One region of the Methylobacterium mesophilicum SR1.6/6 genome, then DNA from elsewhere that is predicted to be linked to it. Evidence: riboswitches for the same ligand, from Rfam matches in the RefSeq annotation. Region 1 holds a riboswitch; each other region holds the start of a gene.

What was found. A riboswitch is a leader RNA that binds a small molecule or an ion and turns the genes downstream of it on or off. The one in region 1 is predicted to bind cobalamin.
Region 2: another riboswitch for cobalamin. It lies ahead of MMSR116_RS21805 (TonB-dependent receptor); the one in region 1 lies ahead of MMSR116_RS23325 (TonB-dependent receptor).
Region 3: another riboswitch for cobalamin. It lies ahead of MMSR116_RS08130 (TonB-dependent receptor domain-containing protein); the one in region 1 lies ahead of MMSR116_RS23325 (TonB-dependent receptor).

The regions. Positions count from the first base shown of each region.
Region 1 is NZ_CP043538.1:4,916,002-4,920,480, reverse strand. It holds gene MMSR116_RS23325 (TonB-dependent receptor) at 385-2,316, opposite strand; gene MMSR116_RS31460 (hypothetical protein) at 2,333-2,578, shown strand; cobalamin riboswitch at 2,647-2,844, opposite strand; gene MMSR116_RS23320 (DUF1624 domain-containing protein) at 3,000-4,178, opposite strand; gene MMSR116_RS23315 (TonB-dependent siderophore receptor) at 4,178-4,479, opposite strand, start outside.
Region 2 is NZ_CP043538.1:4,582,680-4,587,158, reverse strand. It holds gene MMSR116_RS21805 (TonB-dependent receptor) at 1-1,888, opposite strand, end outside; cobalamin riboswitch at 2,174-2,366, opposite strand; gene MMSR116_RS21800 (NUDIX hydrolase) at 2,471-2,938, shown strand; gene MMSR116_RS21795 (RluA family pseudouridine synthase) at 3,081-4,479, shown strand, end outside; gene MMSR116_RS21790 (alpha/beta fold hydrolase) at 4,448-4,479, opposite strand, start outside.
Region 3 is NZ_CP043538.1:1,733,651-1,738,129, reverse strand. It holds gene MMSR116_RS08135 (helix-turn-helix transcriptional regulator) at 198-944, opposite strand; cobalamin riboswitch at 1,314-1,522, shown strand; gene MMSR116_RS08130 (TonB-dependent receptor domain-containing protein) at 1,675-3,612, shown strand; gene MMSR116_RS08125 (ABC transporter substrate-binding protein) at 3,621-4,454, shown strand; gene MMSR116_RS08120 (FecCD family ABC transporter permease) at 4,451-4,479, shown strand, end outside.

The DNA.
Region 1 (4,479 bases):
CGTCCGACCTTGCCACGGCCACGCCACGGCGGCTTGCCGGGGCCCCGTCTCCCGCCTGCCCACCGGGTCGATGCACCTCCCGGCCAATGCTTGAGCGGCGCAGGAGCCTTTGCGCGTCTGCCGATGTCCAGATCACCCCGCCGCGCGGCTTTTGCACGGCACGGCGCGTCAGTTCAGTCGCGACGGCCTGGGCGGAGCGCCCCTGGTCTCGCATGATGGCTTCCAGCAGGGGCATCATGCCGACGACGTAGCGATGCGCCCGAGCCATCGAAGCACTCCGTCCGGCATCGCCGCATCGTTTGGGTCGGGCGCCATCACCGACCAGAGCCGGTATCGCGCGCTTCGCGGAGGCGTTCGCGATGACGCCGGATCGATGACGAGGCATCAGAACCGTCCGGCGATGGTGAGGCGCACGGCGGTGGGCTCGACCGGGTGGAACACTCGGTCGATCAGCCCCTCGGCGGGCTCGCCAGGCAAGCGCGAGACGTAGGCGTAGGTGATCTGGTCGGATTTGCTGTTCGTCAGATTCAATACGTCCAGGGAGACGCTGACGCCGTTCTCGAAGGCGTAGCCAACCCGGCCGTTGAAGAGCGCGGTCGGGCGCGAGCGGATGGAGTTGTCCTCGATCAGCGGCCGTGGCCCGAAGTAACGGAAGCGCAGGGAGCCGAACCAGCCGAGCGGCTCGCCGAATGTGATGCCCGCCGAGGCGATGGTGGTGGGAGCTTCCGGGACCCGGTTGCCCACCGGGTCGTAGTCAGAGAAGCGGGCATTGGTGATGGTCAGGTCGCCCTCCAGCGAGAGCCATGACGTCACCGCGTAGCGGTTGGTCCATTCCACGCCGAAGCGGCGGGTCGGGCGGCTCGGTTCGGTCGTGCCGGTGTCGCCCTGGAACAGGTTCTCCGATGCGAAGTCGAGCCGGAACAGGGCGAGGCTCGTCTCCAGCCCGGCGATGGAGCGGTTGCGCAGGCCGATCTCGTAGCCCGTGGAGGGCACGAGGAATGGCGAGCGTGTGGTGTTGAACAGCGACGACGTCGGATCGACGGTGGCGGTCACGCCGCGCACGTCGTTCGAGTGGAAGCCGCCGCCGTAGTTCACGTAGAGTTCGGTGTCGAACCACGGGCCCAGGACGAGGCCGAGCTTCGGGTTCACGATGGCGTCCCGCGCCTTCCCAGAATTGGCGGGCGTGTCGGAGACGACGCTCGCGTAGTAGCCATCGGCTCGGAAGCCGACGCTGGTGCGCAGCCAGTCGGTCCATCGCACCCGGTTGTCGAAGTAGAACGCCCCGCTCGTCTCCAGCACCCGATCGTCGAGCACGCCCGAGCGGAACTGCCGGTTCGTCGTGTTGAACAGGCCGACCCGGATCGAGTCCGTGCGGGTCTGGACGCCGATCTCGTTCTCCATGGGCAGGCCGAAGAGGTCGCCCTGGAAGATGTGCAGGGCCTCGCCGCCGCCGATGATCCGTTGGTCGAGCTGGTGGAACTGGTCGCCGTTGACCGGGTCGTTCAGGAAGTAGGTAAAGTCGTTGAACAGGTTGAGCTGGGAGCGGATCACGTAGGCGGAGGCCCGCGTCACGCCGGTGTCGTCCGTGGCGCTGAACCGTCCCGACAGGGAGAACCGAGAGGTGTCACCACCGTCGGTCGGGTTGATCGTGCCGTAGCGGCTGATCAGCCCCTCGGCCACCGCCCGCTCCGGGATCTGGTTGGTGGCCGTCCAGCGGGACGCGTAGGCCATGCCGGTGACGGAGAAGCCGTTGAGCGCGGTACCCTGGCTGTAGCGGGCCACCGTGCTGATCTTGCGCAGGGCATCCGGCACGACCCACGGCCCGTCGTAGACCTGCGCGTCGGCGGCGACCAAGAGATTGCCCTCTGCGAGCGGCACCGAGGCGATGGACAGGGCGCGCTTGTAGCCGAATGAGCCGATGGAGGTGAGCGCGAGGTTCTTCGGCATGCTGTCGAGGTAATCGATGCGCACCGAACCTGCGGAGGCGAAGTCGCCGTCGCGGACGAAATACGGCCCCTTGTGGAACTCCACGGCACCGACAAGCTCGGGGATGAGGAAGTTGATGTCGGCGTAGCCCTGGCCGTGGGCGTGGGTGCGCATGTTGAGCGGCATGCCGTCGAGGAACAGGGCGATGTCGGTGCCGTGGTCGAGGTTGAAGCCGCGCAGGAAGAACTGATTGGCTTTGCCCTCGCCCGAGTGCTGCGTGACGATGAGCCCCGGGACGGCCTCTAGCACCTCGCCGGGGCGTGTGACGGGTCGGTTGTTGACCTGCGCCCCGGTCAGGATCCCGGCGCTGGCCGAGTCTACGCTGAGCAACGAGCCACCGATCCCCGTGACACCGCCGACATATCCGGCGCTGGCGGCAGGTGCGGTTTGCGGCTTCGCGGCTCCCGTTTCCGAGGTGACCGAAATTTCCTCCAACGTCGTCTCGGAGGTGGAAGCGGCCTGGGTAAAACGGTCCTGGGCAAAGGAAGTGGTCGACAGCGCAAGGCTGCAACCGGAAATCGCGAGCATGGCGCGAAGAGAACGACGGGACACAGAAGCCTCGACGGCGGCAGTGGCACGTCACCGCGAATGACGTCGCCGCGCCTGGCCCGAGCCCAGCGCTTCGACACCCGTCAGGACACCCCGCCCGACGCGTTTCGCGTGTGACCACGACTGACGGCAGGTCTCCTGGCTCACGGGTCATCGCCCTTGCACCGTCTTCCCGGATGACACGCATCCAGTGACGCGGTGGTGCTGGGCTCGCCGCTTACAGTTGCGGGGGCAGCCGTGGCTTCGGGGTTGGCCCCTCACCACGTTCCCTTTTGATCCCCAAGGGGAACCGTCGAGCAAGGCTTAGCATTCGGGCTCAGTTGACCGTCAAGGCTCGACTCTCGTTTTACGTTTGAACGACTTCCTTCATCCCATGGGTGTGTCCGAACGGCGACGTGTGGCTACCTCCAATCAGGAGTCTGAACGCTCGCAGTGTCTAAGGCCGCGGCTGACGTCCCCACGCGCTACAGGTAGCTCAGGACCGGCGATGTCGAGGCCCGCTTCAGGCGCACCATGGCGCGGCACGCGAGCCAGAGAGGAACGCTGACGCCGGCTGCGATGAACCAGAGCGCGAGGGGTGAGCCGGCCTCAACCCGTCCCGACGCTCCGGCGAGGCCGAGCGCCGCCGCGCCATCGTAGAGGATGCGGAGCAGCGCGAGGTGGAGCAGGTAGAAGAAGAGGGGGGCGCCGCCGAAGACGCGCAGGCCGCCTAGGAGCCGCAGCGTTAGAACCTCGAACAGCGCCAGCAGGCCGAGGCCGAGCCCGAGCGTGAGCAGCAAGAAATCGGCCGAGGGCGGGTACTTGGTCAGGTTGACGAAGGACAGGGCGGTGGCGAGCGGCGTGGCTCCCGCCTGCCACGGCGTCGGATCGCCGTAGCCGTTGAGCCCGCGCATGACTAGGAGGCCGGCCAGGGCGGTCGCACCCAGCCCGAGGAGCCACGCGCGTCGGCGCGCGGCGTCGACCCCGCCGGCGAAGAGCGGCCCGAGGGCGTAGCCCGCCGCGATCACGCCGATCCAGGGCAGGAGCGGGTACGAGGTCCGCGCCATCCCGCCCCAGGGCAGCGCGATCATCCCGCGCTGGTGCAGGACCGACCATAGCACGTAGCCTGGTTCGTCCGCCCGGATCGCGATACCGTCCAGCAGGTTGTGGCCGAGCATGAGTGCCAGGGCACCGGCTACGAGGGCGGCCCGCGGCAGCCAGAGCAACCCGGCCAGCGCCACCATGCACAGGCCGATCACCCAGATCACCTGCAGGTACAGGATCGGCGGCCGGACACTGCCGGCCCAGGCGAAGTTGACGAGCGTCACCTCCAGCAGGAGCAGGAGCAGACCGCGCTTGAGCAGGAAGGTGGCGGTCGCCCGCCTGCCGTGCCTCTGCCCATAGAGGTGGGCCGAGAGGCCGGTGAGCAGGATGAAGACCGGCGCGCAGAGGTGCGAGGCCGCCCGCGTTAGGAACAGGTCGGGCGGCGTCGCGGCGAGGTCCACGGGATCGCGGACCTGGGCGTGCAGGTAGAAGAACTCCCGCACGTGGTCGACGAGCATCAGCAGCATCACCAGCCCGCGCAGGGCATCGATGGAGATGAGGCGTCCGGTCCTGGCCGATTTTTCCGCCGGCGCCTCCAGCGTGCCCGGATGCACGCCCATCAGAACCGCGCCGTCATGCTGACGGCCACCCGCCGGGGCTCGCCGACGCCCACCCAGAAAGCGTTGTAGGAGCGCTCGTAGTAGGTCTCGTCGAAGATGTTATCGACGTTCAGCCCGAAGCGCAGGTTCTCGTAGCGATAGTAGGCCAGGGCATCGGTCAGTACGTAGCCGGGGAGCCGAAACCGCTCGTTGCCGCTGTCCCCGAGACGCGAGCCGACGGCCCGGACGCCGCCGCCGAAGCCGAAGCCCTTCCAGTCGCCGGCCTGGACCTCGTAGACGCCGAGCAGGCTGCCCGAGTGGC
Region 2 (4,479 bases), 330 kb from region 1:
CGCGCTCGGGCACGTCGATCGGCTGGTTGCCGGCATACGAGACCGTGGCGCCGTTCACCGTCTGGTCGAACCGGTCGTACTGCGCGTGGAGGAGCGCGAGGTTGCCGTCGAGCCGCCAGCCCGGCGCGAAGCGCCAGCCAAGCGCCAGCTCGAAGCCCTGCGAGGACTGGCTCCCCACCTGCGTGGACAGCGTCGGCTGGCCGGGGATCGCCGAGATCAGGTTGTCCTTGACGATCCGGTAGCCCGCGACGGTCCATTCGAGGGCGCCGTCGAAGGCCAGCCCCTTGGCGCCGATCTCGACCTGATCGCCGGTCGCGAGCTTGAAGCCCGCCAGCGACTGCGACAGCGTGATCAGGCTGTTCACCGGGTCGGTGGCGAAGCTGTACTGGGCGTAGAGCGCGCTGTCCGGCGTCGGGTTGTAGACGAGGCCGAACCGGTAGCCGAGCGCCCGATAGGTCTTCTCGAACCGCGATCCCGTCTGCAGGTCCTCGCGGTTCAGCGTCGGCACGTCGAGGCGCACGCCCGTGAGGAACGAGAGCTTGTCCGACAGGATCACCCGGTCCTCGGCGAAGACAGAGGCCTGGCTCGTCTGCGTCGCGTAGGCCGGGCGCGCCCGGCCGTTCTGCGGGAAGAGGCCCGGATCGTAGCCGGTAAGCGGCACGCTCGTGGTCTGGTCGAAGTAGAAGTTGTTTGTGTGGCGGAAGTCGATGTGATTCACGTCGAAACCGGCCACGAACTGGTTGCGCAGGCCGAATAGGTCGCCTCGGAACGTCGCGTCGAGACGGTCTCCGACCTGCTCCTGACTGTGGTAGATCTCCAGGTAGTCGCCCCGGTCCACGAGCCCGGTGCCGCGGTTGTAGCTGTACTGCTCGACGTCGAGCCAGTGGCGCCGGCTGGTCAGCCGGTAGGCGGTGTTGCGGATCGTGATGTCGGCCGAGGGGGACCACTCGGTCTTGAGCTGGGTCCAGTTGTCGGCCCAGGTGATCTTCGCGTCGCGGACGTTGTAGTTGTTGAACCGGATGAGATCCGGGATCCGTCCCTCGACCAGCGGGGTGCCCCAGTAGCGGGCGGGCTCCTGGTAGCCGAGATCGTGGCTCAGGGTGAAGGCGAGGTCGGCGCTCGGCCGGAACAGCAGGGCGGCGGAGACCGCGAGGTTGCGGAAATCGCCCTCCGGCCGCATCCAGCCGTCGGCGCGGTTGCCGCTGACGTTGAGGCGGTACGCGAAGGTGTCGCCGTACTCAGCCTGGCCCAGCGGGCCGCCGGAATCGAGGGCGAGCCGCGCGACCCCGTCGGTGCCGATCACCGCGCGGGCGGCGTTGATCGGCACGAAGACCGGCTTCTTGGGCACCACGTTGATGACGCCGCCGATGGCGCCGTCGCCGTAGAGCACCGAGGACGGCCCGCGCAGCACCTCGATCCGCTCGACGTTCCACGTGTCGAACGGGAAGGTCACGGTGTTGGCGCCGACGTAGAAGCGCGTGCCGTCGTAGAGCTGCTGGATCGAGTTCGGGCCGGCGAAGCCGCGGGACGTGAACGCGCCGTTGCCGTTGCCGGGCGCCGCGATGGTGGTGATGCCGGTCGCGTCCTGGGTCACGGCCTCGGCGATCGTGTCCTGGCCGCGCAGCCGCGCGGTCTCGCCCGACACGATGTCGAGGCTGGCCGGCGTCTCCAGCGGCGTCAGGCCGAGGCGGCTCGCGGTCCGGTCAGGCGTGCGCAGGTTGAGCCCGTTCGGCGGGAGGCGGCTCGGGTCGCCGCCCGCGCCCGCGACCGACAGCTCATCCAGCGTGACCACCTCCTGTGCGGCGGCCGGACTGGCGAGGAGCGCGAGGAGAACGCCGCAGAGCGGGGCCCGCCCGCCGAGGCAGGAGCGATGGGTCGATGGAGACATGGGGAAAGCGGTCCGTGCGCGGCGCGCGCCGGCCCCCGCGTCCTACAAGCATTGTAATAACATTACAATGCGCTCGCTGTCTGGTAGCCTCTGCCTGTGCGGGCGCGCGACGGCGTCCTGCGACAGGGCTCGAGGGGTTCGGGACGGCGGAGACGGGCATGGGGAACGGCGTCGCGGGCGCGCTTGCTGTGGCACGTCACCGCGAACGAGGCCTCGGCGGCCGCCTCCCCTCGGGACTGGCGTCGCCTCGACACCCGCCAGGACACCCCGCCCGGCGCGTTTCGCGTGTGACCACGGCTGACGGCAGGTCTCCTGGCTCGCGGGTCGCCGCCCTCGCACCGTCTTCCCGGGGTGACCCAGTGACGTGGTGGTGAAGGGCTCGCCGCTTACAGTTGCGGGGGCAGCCGCGGCTTCGGGGCGAACCCCTCACAGCGTTCCCTTTTGATCCCCGAGGGGAACCGTCGCGCACAGCTTGGCCGTAGCGGGGCGGGCCGTCAACCGTGTGTCCGGTTGTTGCCGTGGATCGGCGCGCGGGGCACCGGGCCGTTGCGGCCTCGCCGACGACGGGCTAGCCCGTGCGGGATGACGGTCTGGCGGCCCCCTGCGGAGATTCGCGTCAAAGCGCTGGGTCTGCCCCGGCGCGGCAACAGCCTGCTCGTGGCGGAGGTCCGCGCGGATGACGGGCGGCTGAAAGGCGTCCGGCCCCTCGGCGGCAGCGTCGCGTTCGGCGAGCGGGTCGAGGGCGCCCTGATCCGGGAGTTCCAGGAGGAGCTCGGCGTCACCGTTTCGGTGCTCGGCGGCCCCCGCGTCATGGAGAACATCTTCACGCACGAGGGGCAGGTCGGGCACGAGGTGCTGTTCCTGTTCCCCGTCGCCCTGCCGCCGGGACGGTTCGACGGGCAGGAGCGCTTCGTCTTCCACGAGGATTCCGGCACTGCCTGCATGGCGCGGTGGTGGGATCTGGACGGGCTCGACGTGCCGGGCGGTCCCGACCTCTTCCCCGCCGGCCTGAAGGACCGCCTCCGCGACGCGTGGCGCGCGGAGACCTGACGGACCGGGCTGCCCCACCGCCTTTGCCGCTCGGCGCGGGCGATGCTACAGCCGGGCAATCCCATCGGTCCGGACGTCCGCGACGCCGCGGCCCATGCGCCCGGACGCTCCGTCCGACGCGGAGACGGGTGCCGGCGGAAGCATGACGACACGACCTCCCAGAAGCGGCGGGCCGACGGGGCGCAAGCCTCAGGCCGGCAAGTCCAGCCCCAGCAAGTTCAGGGGCGGCAAGGCCCAGGCCGACGGCCGCGCCCGCACGGGCCCGCGCACCAGCGCCCGCGACGCCGCCGAGCGCGCGGCCCGCAACCGCGGCGAGGATGCCGGCGCGCGCGATCCCTGGGGCGCGCAGGCCGCTGCGGCCCCGGCGCCGGCCGGCCGCCGAAGCCGCCCGCGACGGGCGGCCGCACCGCGCGACGCCGCGGCGGGCAAGCCCGGCGGCCGGCCGCCGGCCAAGCGCTCGGCGGCCCCCTCCCCGGCCCTCGCCTCTGCCCCCGCGCCCGGTCCGACCCGGCGCGAGCAGCGCGCCGCCGCCTCCGCGACCCTCGCCTCCGGCGTGCAGACCCTGACCGTCGAGCCGGACGAGGCCGGGATGCGGATCGACCGCTTCCTCACCGCCCGCTTCCCGCTCCTGCCCTTCACCCGCGTGCAGACCATCGTCCGCAAGGGCGAATTGCGGGTCGACGGCAAGCGCGCCAAGCCGAACGACCGGCTGGAGCCGGGCATGAGCGTGCGCGTGCCGCCGCTGCGCCTCGACCAGCCCACCGAGCGGCCGCGCAGCGCCGCCCGGGAGCAGGACGACGCCGCCTTCATCCGGTCGCTGATCCTCTACGAGGACGCCGACATGATGATCCTCAACAAGCCCTTCGGCCTCGCGGTCCAGGGCGGGTCGGGGACGGTCCGGCACGTCGACGGCCTGCTCGCCGCCCTCACGGGTCCGGACGGCCAGAAGCCGCGCCTCGTCCACCGGCTGGACAAGGACACGGCCGGCTGCCTGATCATCGCCAAGACCCGGCTCGCCGCCGCGACGCTGGCCAAGAGCTTCCGGTCGCGGGCGGCGCGGAAGATCTACTGGGCGCTCACCGCGGGCGTGCCGCGGGTCCGGCAGGGACGCGTCTCCACCTACCTCGCCAAGGAGGAGCCCACCGACGCCGACGCGCGGATGCGGGTCGCCAAGCACGGCGACGAGGGCGCGAGCCACGCGCTGACCTACTACGCCATGGTCGATCAGGCCGCCCAGAAGCTGTCCTGGCTGTCGTTCAAGCCGGTCACCGGCCGCACGCACCAGCTGCGCGCCCACGCGGCCCATATCGGCCACCCGATCGTGGGCGACCCGAAATACTTCTCTGTCGAGAACTGGGAGCTGCCGGGCGGCATCCAGAACCGCCTCCACCTCCTCGCCCGGCGGATCGTCATCCCGCATCCGCGCACCGGCAAGCCGGTCGACGTGAGCGCGCCGCTCCCGCCCCACATGGCCCAGAGCTGGAACCTTCTGGGCTTCGACGCCGCCCGCTACGACCCGATTGTCGAGGCGCCCGAAGCCT
Region 3 (4,479 bases), 3.2 Mb from region 1:
CAGCGAGCCCACTCGACAGATGATCCTGTACGTCCACATAAATTTCGAGCCCCGGGCGGCCGGTCGACCGCAGACGTCGCTGCTCCTTCACGGAGTCGTGAAGACCGTCATACGCTCCAGTCTCGCCCACAACAATGATCGATACTTTCGGAATAAGCATGATTCCGTTCGATCGAGTTTAGTGTTGTTCTAAGTTTTCAGATCGATGTGGTTCGTGCGGCGACCAAGGCGCTTGGTGGCATGCCGAAACGCTTCTTGAAGAGGGTCGCGAAGTGCGGGGCGGAATATCCGACGTTCTGGGCGACTTCACCGACGGTCGCCTTGCGGCTGGCGAGCATCCGGTAGGCCGATTGCAGACGCCGCTCCTGGAGGACGGCGTAGGGCGTCATGCCGTAGGTGATCCGGAAGCCACGGGTGAGCTTAGCCGGCGTCATTCCGACGCGCCGGGCTACCGCGTCGAAATCTGGTACGGAGTCGAGGCGTTCCAGGATTATTGCGCTAGCCGCCTCGACGCGGCCGCGATCCACGATCGTAAGCGTGCGAGTGAGCCCTACCGGCTCGGCCAATCCCTCAGCTTCGAACACGAGGGCGAGGAGTTCGAGGGCCTTAGCTGCTTGATACAGGGGCTGTCCCGCCGGGCCCGCTGCGGCAAGGATCTGCGACGCCACCGCCTGTATCGTCGCGTCGGCCGGACGCCCCTCGAAAACGAAACCACGCTCCACGGAGAGCTGCACCATCGCGGATGCGATGGTGCCTAGGCTCGTTTTGGCGTGGTCGGGATCGACTCGGACGTGAACGCTGCTTAGCGGCTGACCCGCCGAGACGGTCTGGTCCCTGACGAGTTCCCGCTCGGTGAAGCCGACGAGTAGCGCGGGAGCCTCGATCGCGATCGCGGGCAAGTCGTCAACCTGGAAGCTGGTTCGTCCGCGCAGGTAGACGACCACGCGTAGGCCCGTACCCACCGGTGCCGTCGTCCGGAATGTCTCCCCAAACGTAGTCTCGTTTGTGAAGACGCTCAGCCACCCACCGAGGTGATGGGCGACCGTGCTGGACGGGCGTTGAAAGACGTTATCCACTGACTCGGCAAAAGACATGTAGCCGAACTATAAATCGTAACTTGTTCGCAGTCGATAATCCGACAAAGATTTTAATTAGAACGATTACAATAAGTCAGGCTCTTTAGGTGCAGATACGCCGTGACACTCGGATAAGGCAATGATGTTTTAGGATTCATTCTTGCTGAAAGCTGTCAGAGTAAATAGATTCGGCTAGCTAAATGAATGGACGTTCGCATTGACTCACGAGCCCGTGAGGCATAGCTTGACAGTGACGGTTCCCCTCGGGGATCAAAAGGGAACGCGGTGAGATCACGCCCGTGAGGGCTCGGTCGATGCCGCGGCTGCCCCCGCAACTGTAAGCGGCGAGTCCTTCATCACGACGTCACTGGGCGCCCTCGCCCGGGAAGACGATGAGAGGGCGACGACCCGCGAGCCAGGAGACCTGCCGTCAGCCGTGGTCACACGCGGAGCTTGCCGGGCGGGGTGTCCTGGGAGGTGTCGCGGCGCCGTGGTTCCTTGGAGGACCCGACCGCCGAGGCCTTGTTCGCGGTGACGTGCCACAGCCGTCCCCCGAGGCCGTCCCGTGTCCTGTTCCGTTCCCTCCGCGCTCCAGCGCATGCTGGCGCTGTCCTGCGCCGCATCCACGCTGCTCGTCGCCGTTCCAGCCCGCGCGCAGCAGGTCGCCGCGCCCTTTGCCGATGCGCCGGGAGGCGCCCAGGCCGCGGTCTCCCTGTCCGAGATTTCGGTATCGGCCACCGGCGTACCGACGCCGATTGCCAACACAGGGTCGAGCGTCACCGTCCTGACTGAGCGCCTGCTTCAGGAACAGCAGCGCCGGACGGTGCCGGATGCTCTACAGCAGGTGCCCGGCCTCAACGTCGTCCAGACCGGCGGCGCCGGCGGCCAGACCTCGGTCTTCATCCGCGGCACCAACTCGAACCACGTGAAGGTCCAGATCGACGGCATCGACGTCAACGACCCTTCGACCCCGAACCGCGCCTTCGACTTCAGCCAGTTGCAGACCTACGACCTCTCCCGGATCGAGGTGCTGCGCGGCCCGCAGAGCGGCCTCTACGGGGCCGACGCTATCGGCGGCGTGATCTCTGTGGTCACCAAGCGCGGCGAGGGACCGGCCCGGGCGACGGCGACCGTCGAGGGCGGCTCGTTCGGCACCTTCAACCAGTTCGGCAACATCTCCGGCTCGGAGGGGATCTTCGACTACTCGGTCTCAGTCGGCCACATCCGGCAATCCGCCGTCCAGGTCACGCCGTTCGAGCTGCTACCCCGCGGCGTGCCGCTGCGGACCGCCTTCACCGACATCAAGACGGTCTCGACCAAGCTCGGGGCGCAACTCACCGACGAGTTCCGCCTGAACTACGTTCTACGCTTCTCCGACAGCGCCTATCTCGACCAAGCCGACGGCGGCTTCCCATACGTGCCGCTGCCGTACCGGAACCTCAACGACCAGCAGCAGCTGATCATGAGGGGCGAGGCCGAATGGACGCCGGTGCCGGGCTTCCACAATGTCTTCGGGGCGAACTACTCGAAGTTCGACCGCCTGTTCGCCGGCCCGCTGGATCCACTCGCGCCGCCGACGCCCACCACCTACCTCGGCGAGCGAACCCGGTTCGATTACCGCGGCGATTGGCAATTCTCGCCCGGCAACCTCGTGCTGTTCGGGGCCCAGCGCGAGGACGAGCGCTTCGAGACGACCGGCATCGACCGGTCCAACGGCAACACCGCCGGCTTCGCCGAGCTTCAGACGACGCCCTTCGCGGGAGCTGCGCTGGTGGCCAACATCCGCCACGACGCGAACGATCAGTTCGGCGGCGCGACCACCTTCCGGGTGGCGCCGAGCTACATCGTGCCCGGCACCGAGACCCGCCTGAAGGGCAGCGTCGGCACCGGCTTCAAGCCGCCGACCCTGAGCCAGCTCTATCAGGACTACCCGGGCTTCCGCTTCTTCGGGAACCCGAACCTACGGCCGGAGGAGAGCTTCGGGTTCGACGGCGGCTTCGAACAGCCGTTGTTCGACGGGTTCATGACCGTCGGCACGACCTACTTCCAGACCGACTTCAAGAACCTGATCCAGACGGCCTACTACCCGACCTTCTCCACCAACGTGAACGTCGGTCGGGCGACTGCCTACGGCACCGAGAGCTTCGTCGCCCTGCGCTTCAACGAGTTCTGGAGCGGGCGGCTGGACTGGACCACCACGGTGACGAAGGACGAGATCGCCCATCAGGAGCTGTTGCGCCGGCCACGCAATAAGGTCAGCGCCACCGCGATCTGGAACCTGATGCCGGGCTTGACCATGACTGGCACGCTCATCGTGCTGGGGTCGTTCGTGGACGGAAACAGGGACTTCTCCGTGCCGCGCCTGAAGGCCCCCGGCTTCACGCTGGTGAACCTCTCGGTCAACTACGCCTGGAGCGAGACACTCACGGTGTTCGGGCGGATCGATAACCTGTTCGACCAGCGCTACCAGAACCCGACCGGCTTCCAGGGGCCGGGGCTCGCCGTCTACGGCGGCGTCCGCGTGTCGTCGTTCTGAGGTCGCGGATGCCGTCGCGCCTCGCGATCGCCCTCGCGGTCATCCTGTCCTCCGGGCCCGTGGGCGCGGCGGGGGCACCCATGCGGGTAGTCTCGATGAACCTGTGCGCCGACGAGCTGGTCCTGCGGCTGGCGGACCGCGATCAGGTGCTAGCCGTCACCTACCTCGCCCGTGACCCGCGCGGGTCGACGGTCGCGAGCGAGGCGGTCGGGCTGCCGGTGACGCGGGGGCTCACCGAGGAGGTCGTCGCGTTGAAGCCCGACCTCGTCATCGCCGGTGCCTTCACGACGCGCACGACGGTGGGCATGCTCAAGCGCGTCGGCGCCCCCGTGCTCGAACTCGGCGTGCCGGCCGACCTCGACGGCGTCCGCGCCCAGATCCGGCAGGTCGCGGCGGTGCTCGGCCATCCCGAGCGGGGCGAGGTGATGGTCGCATCGCTCGATGCACGTCTCGCCGCCATCGTGCCGGCTACGCGGCCCCTTCGCGCGCTCGTAATGCGCCCGAACGCCTTCACGGTCGCGCCCGGCGGGCTCGGAGACGCGCTGATCCGCGCCGCCGGCCTCGTCAATGTCTCGGCCGAGATCGGGCGTGACCGCTTCGGGCAGGTGCCCCTCGAAGCGGCGGCGCTGGCAAACCCGGACCTGATTGTCGTCAACGAGGGTGCGCCGGGCTGGCCATCCTTGGCCGATACCCTCCTGCACCATCCCGTCTTTCAAACCCTCGCGCGAGCGCACCGGACGGTCGACATTCCAAACCGCTTCTGGACCTGTCCGGGGCCGCAGGTCGCTGAGGTTGTGGCACGTCTCGCCGAGGCGGCAAACGCGCGGGTATCCCGGCCATGAACGCGCCCGTCACCGCGCTGCGTCC